Regions from separate parts of the Cellulomonas sp. P5_E12 genome, predicted to be linked through region 1. Evidence: predicted binding sites of a transcription regulator. Region 1 holds the regulator's gene; the other holds the start of a gene.
What was found. Region 1 encodes HrcA, which represses chaperone genes, less so after heat shock. Its sites were predicted from a motif close to TTNGCACTCGNNNNNNNCGAGTGCNAA; they were not measured.
Positions count from the first base shown of each region.

Region 2: a site for HrcA is predicted at 2,181-2,207, ahead of groES (co-chaperone GroES). Genes of this name have one in related genera too.

Region 1 is NZ_JBFUMP010000013.1:22,090-26,535, reverse strand. It holds gene ACXJKA_RS12210 (PhoH family protein) at 1-227, opposite strand, end outside; gene ACXJKA_RS12205 (16S rRNA (uracil(1498)-N(3))-methyltransferase) at 336-1,094, opposite strand; gene dnaJ (molecular chaperone DnaJ) at 1,117-2,244, opposite strand; gene hrcA (heat-inducible transcriptional repressor HrcA) at 2,327-3,349, opposite strand; gene ACXJKA_RS12190 (DUF3097 domain-containing protein) at 3,499-4,356, shown strand; gene ACXJKA_RS12185 (hypothetical protein) at 4,402-4,446, opposite strand, start outside.
Region 2 is NZ_JBFUMP010000041.1:8,549-12,994, forward strand. It holds gene ACXJKA_RS19445 (glutamate--cysteine ligase) at 1-936, opposite strand, end outside; gene ACXJKA_RS19450 (THUMP-like domain-containing protein) at 936-2,117, opposite strand; gene groES (co-chaperone GroES) at 2,345-2,641, shown strand; gene ACXJKA_RS19460 (hypothetical protein) at 2,709-3,107, opposite strand; gene ACXJKA_RS19465 (WhiB family transcriptional regulator) at 3,259-3,555, opposite strand; gene ACXJKA_RS19470 (MerR family transcriptional regulator) at 3,823-4,446, shown strand, end outside.

The DNA.
Region 1 (4,446 bases):
TCGATCAGCCGCGACACGAGGGCCACGTCGCCGACCGGGCCGGCGAGGGTCACCTCGTTGCCGCGGACGTGGATGTCGACGCCGGTGAACCCGGACTCGATGGTGCGGAGCACCTCGTCCCGCAGGCCGAGCAGCTCGACCATCGAGACGTCGGACGGCACGCTGATGCGGTGCTCGACGCGCGCCGGTGCCCCGGAGGACCGCGCTGCGGATGTGGACTCGGCCATGTGCTCGGCGTGCGCCGTGCGCTCCTTAGGTGAGTGGTGGGTGTGCCGGTCAGGCACGGGTGTCCCAGGCAGACGTCGACAGTCTACGAGGCGCCACCGACGGAGCGGTCAGGCCCAGCGCCCCAGCCGCTCGGCCAGCAGAGCGAGGGCGACCGGGCCCGCGGTCGACGTCCGCAGCACGTGCGGTCCGAGCCGGACCGCCCGCGCCCCTGCCTCCACGAGGCGTCCGAGCTCGCTGTCCCCGATCCCGCCCTCCGGGCCGACCACGACGAGGCACTCGCCGGCGTCCGGCAGGGCCGTCGACGCGATGGCGTCCGTCGCGTCCTCGTGCAGCACCAGCGCGACCCCGCCCCCCGCGACGACCGTGCGGACCCGCTCGGCCAGGCCGCGGCCGTCGAGCGCGAGCTCGACGTCGGGTACGCGGGCGCGCCGCGACTGCTTCGCCGCCGCTCGCACGGTCCCCAGCCAGCGCGCCCGGCTCTTCGCGGCCCGGTCGCCGCGCCAGACGACGATCGAGCGCTCGGCCTGCCACGGCACCACCGCGTCGACGCCCACCTCGGTGGCCGCCTCGATCGCCATCTCGTCGCGGTCGCCCTTGGCCAGCGCCTGCACGAGCACGAGGGCGACGTCGGCCGCCGGCTCGACCACGCGCTGCTGGACCTGCACGAGCACACCGTCGGGCGTGACGGAGCCGACGATCCCGACGAGGCGCACGCCCGCGCCGTCGACGACGTCCACCCGCTCACCGGCGACCCGGCGCTGCACGACCCCGGCGTGGCGCCCCTCGGCGCCACCCAGCAGGTACGTGCCGCCGTCGGCGACGGCGTCGAGCGATCCGGGCTCGGCCAGGAAGACGGGCGCGCTCATGACGCGGTTGGCGCCGTCATGCTCAGCGGCCCGAGAGCTTGTCGCGCAGCTTGGCGAAGACGCCGGTGTTCGACGCGGCGAGCCGTGCCTCCGGACGCTCCTCGCCCCGCAGGGCCGCCAGCCGGCGCAGCAGCTCGGCCTGCTCGTCGTCCATCGCGGTCGGCACCTGCACCTCGACGTGGACGTGCAGGTCGCCGCGCCCGGCCGCGTGGAGGTGTCCGACGCCGAGGCCCTTGATCGTGACGACCTGGGCGGGCTGCGTGCCCGGTCGCAGGTCGACCTCGCGCGCGCCGTCCAGGGTGTCGAGCGTGAGAACCGTGCCCAGGGCCGCCGCGGTCATCGGGACCTCGAGCGTCGCGTGCAGGTCGTCGCCGCGCCGCACGAACGTGTCGTTCTTGCGCTCGCGCACCTCGAGGTAGACGTCACCGGCGGGACCGCCGGCGGGCCCGACCTCACCCTGGCCGGTCAGCTTGATCCGCGTACCGGTGTCGACGCCCGCGGGCACGTCCACGCTGAGCGTGCGGCGCGACCGGACGCGGCCCTCGCCCGAGCACTCGGTGCACGGCTCGGGGATGACGGTGCCGAAGCCGTGGCACGCGGCGCACGGCTGCGTCGTCATGACCTGCCCGAGGAAGGACCGCGCGACACGCTGGACCGAGCCCCGACCGCCGCACACCTCGCAGGTGCGCGGCGACGTGCCGGGCCGACAGCACGAGCCGCTGCACGTCGGGCAGACGACCGCGGTGTCCACCGGCACGTCCTTGTGGACGCCGAACGTGACGTCCGCGAGGTCCAGGTCGAGCCGCACGAGCGCGTCCTGCCCGCGCCGGGCGCGCGGGATCGGTCCCCGCTGCGCCGCGGCGCCGGTCGCGGCGCCGAAGAACGTCTCGAAGATGTCCTGGAAGCCGAACCCGCCGCCCATGCCGCCGCCGGGCGAGGACGGGTCGCCGCCGAGGTCGTACGCGCGGCGCTTCTCCGGGTTGCCGAGGACGTCGTACGCGCGCGACACGTCCTTGAACGTGTCCTCGGAGCCGGCGTCCGCGCCCGCGACGTCGGGGTGGTGCTCGCGCGCGAGCTTGCGGTACGCCTTCTTGATCTGCTCGGGGCTGGCGTCACGCGGGACGCCGAGGACCTCGTAGTAGTCGGTCACGAGAGGGGGTGCTCACTTCCAGCTGTCGTGGACAGGTGCGTGCAGGTCATCGGGCGGGTCTTCGGGCGGGTCACGGTGCCGGTCATTGCGCGAGGATGCGGGTCAGGTAGCGCGCCACGGCGCGGACCGCCGACATGGTGCCGGGGTAGTCCATCCGCAGCGGGCCGATCGAGCCGACCCGCGCCACCGAGCCGCCACCCTCGTCGCCGTACCCGGTGGTCACGAAGCTCGTCTCGAACAGCCCGTCGTGCTGGTTCTCCCGGCCGATGCGCACGGACACCGTCGCCGAGTCCTCGGCCATCTCGGAGAGCAGCCGCAGGAGCACGACCTGCTCCTCCAGCGCCTCCAGGACCGGGCCGATCGACCGGACGTCGGTCCCGCCGACGCGGGCGAGGTTCGCGGTGCCGGCGAGCACGACGCGCTCCTCGCTCTCCTGCGCCAGGGTCTCCTCGACCACCGCGATGACGGCCTCGACGAGCGCCTGGTCGGCGGGCGCGAACGCGTCCGTGAGCTCGCCGAGCGCCACCGGGAGCTCGGACAGGCGCCGGCCGGCCGCGCTGACGTTCAGGCGGGACCGCAGGCGCGCGACCACGGACTCGTCGAGGTCGGACGCGAGCTCCAACGTGCGCTGCTCGACCCGCCCGGTGTCCGTGATGAGCACGACCAGCAGGTGGCGCGCCCCGACGGGCACGAGCTCGACGTGCCGCAGCGCCGAGCGCCGCAGCGACGGGTACTGCACGACCGCGACCTGCTGCGTCAGCTGCGCGATCAGGCGCACCGCCCGGTCCACGACGTCGTCCAGGTCCTGCGCGCTCTCGAGGAACGCGCCGATGGCACGCCGCTCGGGGCTCGACAGCGGCTTGACGGTGGAGAGGCGGTCGACGAAGAGCCGGTACCCCTTGTCCGTCGGCACACGACCCGCCGACGTGTGCGGCTGGGCGATGTAGCCGCCCTCCTCGAGCGCGGCCATGTCATTGCGGATCGTGGCCGGCGAGACGCCGAGCGAGTGCCGCTCCACCAGCGCGCGCGAGCCCACGGGCTCCTTGGTGGCGACGTAGTCCTCGACGATCGCCCGCAGCACGTCCAGCCGTCGGTCCTCGCTCATGTCGCCTCCTTCGTCGTCGCGCCGCCATGGTCCCAGCGGGTAGCACTCCGCGCACGGGAGTGCCAATGCTACGCCGCGGAGCCGACACCCACGGGGCGGCCGCTGCGCGCCTCGACCGCACCGCTCGCGCCCGCACCTAGGCTGCCCGGGTGAACGACGACCGCTACGGCTCGGACGTGCTCGGGGGCTCCGCCTCGACGCACCACCGGCCCGCCCGCACCAGCCGCCCGCAGCCCGCCGAGACCGGCCTGGTCGTCGAGGAGGTCACCACGGGATGGGTCGGCGCCGTCGTCCGGGTCGAGAAGTCGGGCGGCCAGCACGTGGTCGTGCTCGAGGACCGGCGCGGCCGCACCCGCACCTTCCCGCTGGGCCGGGGCTTCTGGCTCGACGGCGAGCCGGTGGCGCTGACGGCCCCGGTCCGCGCTGCCGCGCCCGTGCGCCCCACCCGCACCGCGTCGGGCTCGGTCGCGGTGCACGACGCCCGCGCCCGCGTCGCCCGCGGCAGCCGGATCTGGGTCGAGGGCAAGCACGACGCGGAGCTGGTGGAGAAGGTCTGGGGTGACGACCTGCGGCTGGAGGGTGTCGTGGTCGAGCTCCTCGACGGCGTCGACAACCTCGCGGACGCCCTCCGCGACTTCTCCCCGGGACCGGGCCGCCGCGTCGGCGTCCTCGTCGACCACCTCGTCGCCGGGTCGAAGGAGAGCCGGATCGCGGCCGAGGCGGTCCGGGGGACGCCCGCCGGCTCCGTGCTCGTCCTCGGCCACCCCTACGTCGACGTGTGGCAGGCCGTCCGCCCCGAGCGCTTGGGGCTGTCCGCGTGGCCGGTCATCGAGCGCGGCACGGAGTGGAAGCACGGCATCCTGCGGGAGCTGGGCTGGCCCGCCGACGAGCAGGCCGACGTCGCCCGCGCCTGGCAGCGCATCCTGCGCTCCGTGGGCAGCTACGCCGACCTCGAGCCGAGCCTCCTGGGTCGCGTGGAGGAGCTCATCGACTTCGTCACGGCGTGACCGTGCCCGGCCACTCTCGCGGGTGGCCGGGCACCGTCTGTCGGGTCAGGCGGCGATCGGGTCGCCCAGCAACCGCTTGAACAGGAACGC
Region 2 (4,446 bases), on a different contig from region 1:
CTCCTCGTCACCGGCGGCGTTCGTGATGATGATCGCGTCCATGCCGTACCGCGCGGAGCGCCACTTGTTCTCCTGCGCGAACCACGGCGGCAGCGTCGGCAGGGTCTCGCCGCGGTCGAGCATCGTCGAGAAGTGTTCGACGAAGCAGTGCGTGAGGGCCGAGATGGCGGCGACCTCGAGCAGGTTCGAGGCGCCGTCGGCGATCCGCATCTCGAGCGTCCCGAACCGGGGCGCGGGGCGCACGTCCCACCGGATCTCGTCGAACTGGTCGATCACGCCGGTGTGCATCATGTCGCCCACGTACTGCTCGAGCTGCGACCACTGGTCGAACCCGGGCGGCAGACCCGCCGTGGGCAGCTGCTGGAAGAGCAGGGCCCTGTTCGACGCGTAGCCCGTGTCCTTGCCGCCCCAGAACGGGGACGACGCCGACAGCGACTGGATGTGCGCGAAGACGGTGAGCATCGCCCGGGAGATCGGCAGCACCTTGTCGCGGTCCTCGATGCCCACGTGCACGTGCACGCCGTAGATGAGCATCTGCCGGCCCCACCACTGCGTGCGGTCGATCAGCGTGGCGTAGCGCTGCTTGTCGGTGACCCTCTGCTGCGCCCACTGCGCGAACGGGTGCGTGGCGCTGCCCATCAGCTCGATGCGCAGCGGCTCGGCGGCGGCTCCCACCTCGTCGAGCGCGCGCTGCAGGTCGCCGGTCGCCTCCGCGATCGTGCGGCACTTGCCGGAGCGGATCTCGACGGTGTTGAGCAGGAGCTCCTGCGTGATGTGCGGGTGCTCGGCACCGTCCGCCGGACGGACCGCCGCGAGGATCGCCTCGGCCGCCTGCCGCAGGTCCCCGGAGTCGGAGTCGACGAGCCCGACCTCCCACTCGATCCCCACGGTGGACCGCTCCGACCGCGCGAACGGCAGAGGGACCGGCGCGGCCATCAGGCGGGCTCCACCACGAGCACCTGCTGGCTGCCCGCGACGCGCGTGAGGATGATCGTGCCGGTCGCGCTGCCCCGCAGGTCGAGCTGGCGGCGCAGCTGCTCGGGGACCACGGCCGTGCCGCGCTTCTTGATCGTCAGCTTGCCCACGTCCCGCTCTCGGAGGTAGGTGCGGAGCCGCTTCAGGCCGAACGGCAGCACGTCGAGCACCCGGTAGGCAGTCGCGGAGGGCACGGGCACGAGGGCGTCCGACGTCACGTAGGCGATCGAGGCGTCGACGAGCCGGCCGCGCACCTGCGCCGCGACCTCGCCGACCAGCCCCGCGCGGATCACCGCGCCGTCCGGCTCGTAGAGGTAGCCGCCGACCGCGCCGGTCGGCGGCCGCTCGTCGGAGGTCTGCTCCACCACGTGCGCATCGCCGTCGCGCAGCACCAGGGCCGAGCGGCCGGGTCCCTCGGGGGCGAGCGGCCCGAACCAGAGCCCGACCTCGACCACGTCGCCGTCCGACGAGACCCACTGGGCGTGGGCGTCCTGCGGCAGCGCCGCGTGGGGGATGCCCGGACCGAGCTTAAGGCCGAGCGCCGGGATCGTCTCGCGGACCGCCAGGACCGCGTCCAGCGACGGCTCGTAGGCGGCCGGGTCGAACACGCGGCTGCCCGCGGAGGTCCGGCGGGCGGGGTCGGCGTAGACCCCGTCGACGCCCTCCGCCACGAGGTCCAGCGCGAGCCCGTCGCCGTGCCGTACCGCCGCGTCGGGGAAGTGCCGCAGGTTCACGGTCGCGATCGCGGCCGTGGCCTCGTCGACGTCGGTGGCCAGGACGCGCAGGCCGATGCCCGCGAAGGCCATGGCGTCGGCGCCGATCCCGCTGGTGAGGTCCGCGACCAGGGTGCAGCCGGCGTCGCGGAACCGGCGGGCGTGGTGGGCCGCGACGGTGAGGCGGGTCGCCTGCTCGAGGCCCGAGGCGGTGAACAGCATCCCGTCGGCGAACGTGCCGAACTTGGCGGCGGCCTTGGCGCGCAAGCGCGACTGTGTGAGGGCCGCGGCGACGAGCGCCGGGTCGATGCCGTCGTCGCGCAGGCGCTCGGAGAGCGCCATCGTGCGCGACTCGTCGTACGGCGGCAGCGCCGACAGCAACGCCCAGCCCGCGGGGCTGAGCAGCTGGGTGATGCCGTCGCTGTCCATGCCGCGATCCTCGCACGCAGCGGCGCACCGAGGGGCGGATCAGCGGCGGATCCGCACGGCTCGCTGGCACTCGCCTTGACCGAGTGCTAACCGCTTCCTAGAGTGATGGCTGGCACTCTCCCGGTGAGTGTGCCAGCTGCGCTCCGGATCACGGCACCCGCGACGACGTGGTCCGACAGCGCGCACGAACCTCAGAGAACTACTCACATGCGAAGGGGAGGTCCGCTGTGTCGGTCTCCATCAAGCCCCTCGAGGACCGGATCGTCGTCAAGACGCTCGAGGCAGAGACGACGACCGCTTCCGGTCTCGTCATCCCGGACAGCGCCAAGGAGAAGCCCCAGGAGGGCGAGGTCCTGGCGGTCGGTCCCGGCCGTGTCGACGACAACGGTGTCCGGATCCCGCTCGACGTCGCCGTCGGCGACAAGGTCATCTACTCGAAGTACGGCGGCACCGAGGTCAAGTACTCGGGCGAGGAGTTCCTCATCCTCTCGGCCCGCGACATCCTCGCGATCGTCGTCAAGTGATCTGAGGGGCGCTCGCGCCCCGCACGAGACGGACCCTCACGGCACTGCCGTGGGGGTCTCTCTCGTCTCAGGCCTCGGCGCACCCGAGGGGGTCGGCGCTCGTCACGGTGTCGGGGCACACCTGGTGGGTCCACGCCGGCCCGTCGCCGCCGAAGGCGTCCTGGCTGCTGTCGGTGAACACCTCGAGCCCGTCGATGCCCGGCCCGACCCGGAAGTACGTGGTGATCGGGTCGCCCTCGGTCGTCGGGGACGTCACGACGAGCTCGGCTCCGGCTCGGGCGTCGGCCTCGTCGAGGCACTGCCACGCCTCGGCGGGGATGGTCTCGCCCTGCGCGATCTCGAGCTCGCCGCAGGACGGCAGCGCCGCGCGGCTGGCGAAGCTCTCGGGTGGGACGTCCTCGCCCGCGCCGCAACCGGCCAGGACCAGGGCGCTCGCGGCCAGCGCGACGAGCCGTCGTGCGCGCACCCGGTCCTCCGCTTCGAGTAGTCACTCGAGTGTGGCGTGCGGAGGGGCGGTCGACGAGGGGGTTCACCCGCGCGGGTTCGTCGGCGCACGAAAAGAGCCCTCCCCTCTCGTCGTGCCGAGTGGGGAGGGCTCTGCTCGTCGGTGCGGGGTGTCAGCCGACCCGGCTGGCGCGGCCGCGCTGCGCGAGGATGGCGGCGCGCTCGTCCTCGGACAAGCCGCCCCACACGCCGTAGGGCTCGCGGACGGCGAGCGACTGCTCGCGGCACTCCTTGAGCACCGGGCACGTGGCGCAGATCGCCTTGGCCGCCTCGGCGCGGCGCCGGCGGGCCGAGCCACGCTCGCCCTCGGGGTGGAAGAAGAGGTCCTGGTCCTCATCACGGCAGGCGCCGTCGAACTGCCACTCCCACAGGTCCATCACCGGTCCGGGAAGGCGCGAGATCTCGGCCATGAGTTCCTCCTCAGTCGTTCCGTCGCACCGCTGGTGGGCGGCTGCGGCGGGAAAGTCGTGAACACGGGATGCGAGTACGACTTGCGCTTCTTGCAGTTCCGTACGGGGTGACGCGTTGGTGAGGACGTTACAACCGCGCCAGAAGTTGTTCAAGACCGTGTCGCACATTCGGGTGATGAAGCGATTGCCGATGAACTGCCAGGTCGGCGTGTCGCGCCGCGACACGCCTGAACGGTCCGAGTCGCATCGGACTGGCAGAATCGCGCCATGGTGACGCACGAGGGCGATGAACCGGCGGGACCGCCGGCGCCAGCCTTGGCCGTCGCCGCGGTGGCACGTCGGCTCGGGGTGGCCCCCGCGACGCTGCGGACCTGGGACCGCCGGTACGGGCTCGGTCCGTCCGAGCACTCGGCGGGTGCCCACCGCCGCTACTCGGCCGTCGACGTCGAGCGGTTGCTCGTGATGCGACGGCTCACGCTGGACGGGGTGGCGCCGGCCGAGTCCGCGCGGATCGCGCTCGCGACCGACGTCTCTGCGGCGCCCGCCCGCAGCGCCCGCGACGGCACGCCCACGCCGACGGCCGTCGTCGACGCCGCCCTCGCGGGGGACGTCGACCGGTGCGGTCGGCTGCTCGCGCTCGAGCCGGCAGCCGACGTCGTCGCGTGGTGGACCACTCTGGTCGAGCCTGTGCTTGCCGCGCTGGCCCGCCGGACCGTGGTGGACCCACCCGGGGTCGACGCGGTCGCCGCGGTGCAGGCCGGGGTCCTCGCCGCGCTCCGCGTGCGCTCGGCTCCGGGGCCGGGCGCCAGCCGACCCGTCGTCCTCGTCCTCGTCGCACCGCGGGAGGCCCGGCCGCTCGTCGCGCACGCGCTGGCCGGCGCGCTCGCCGCG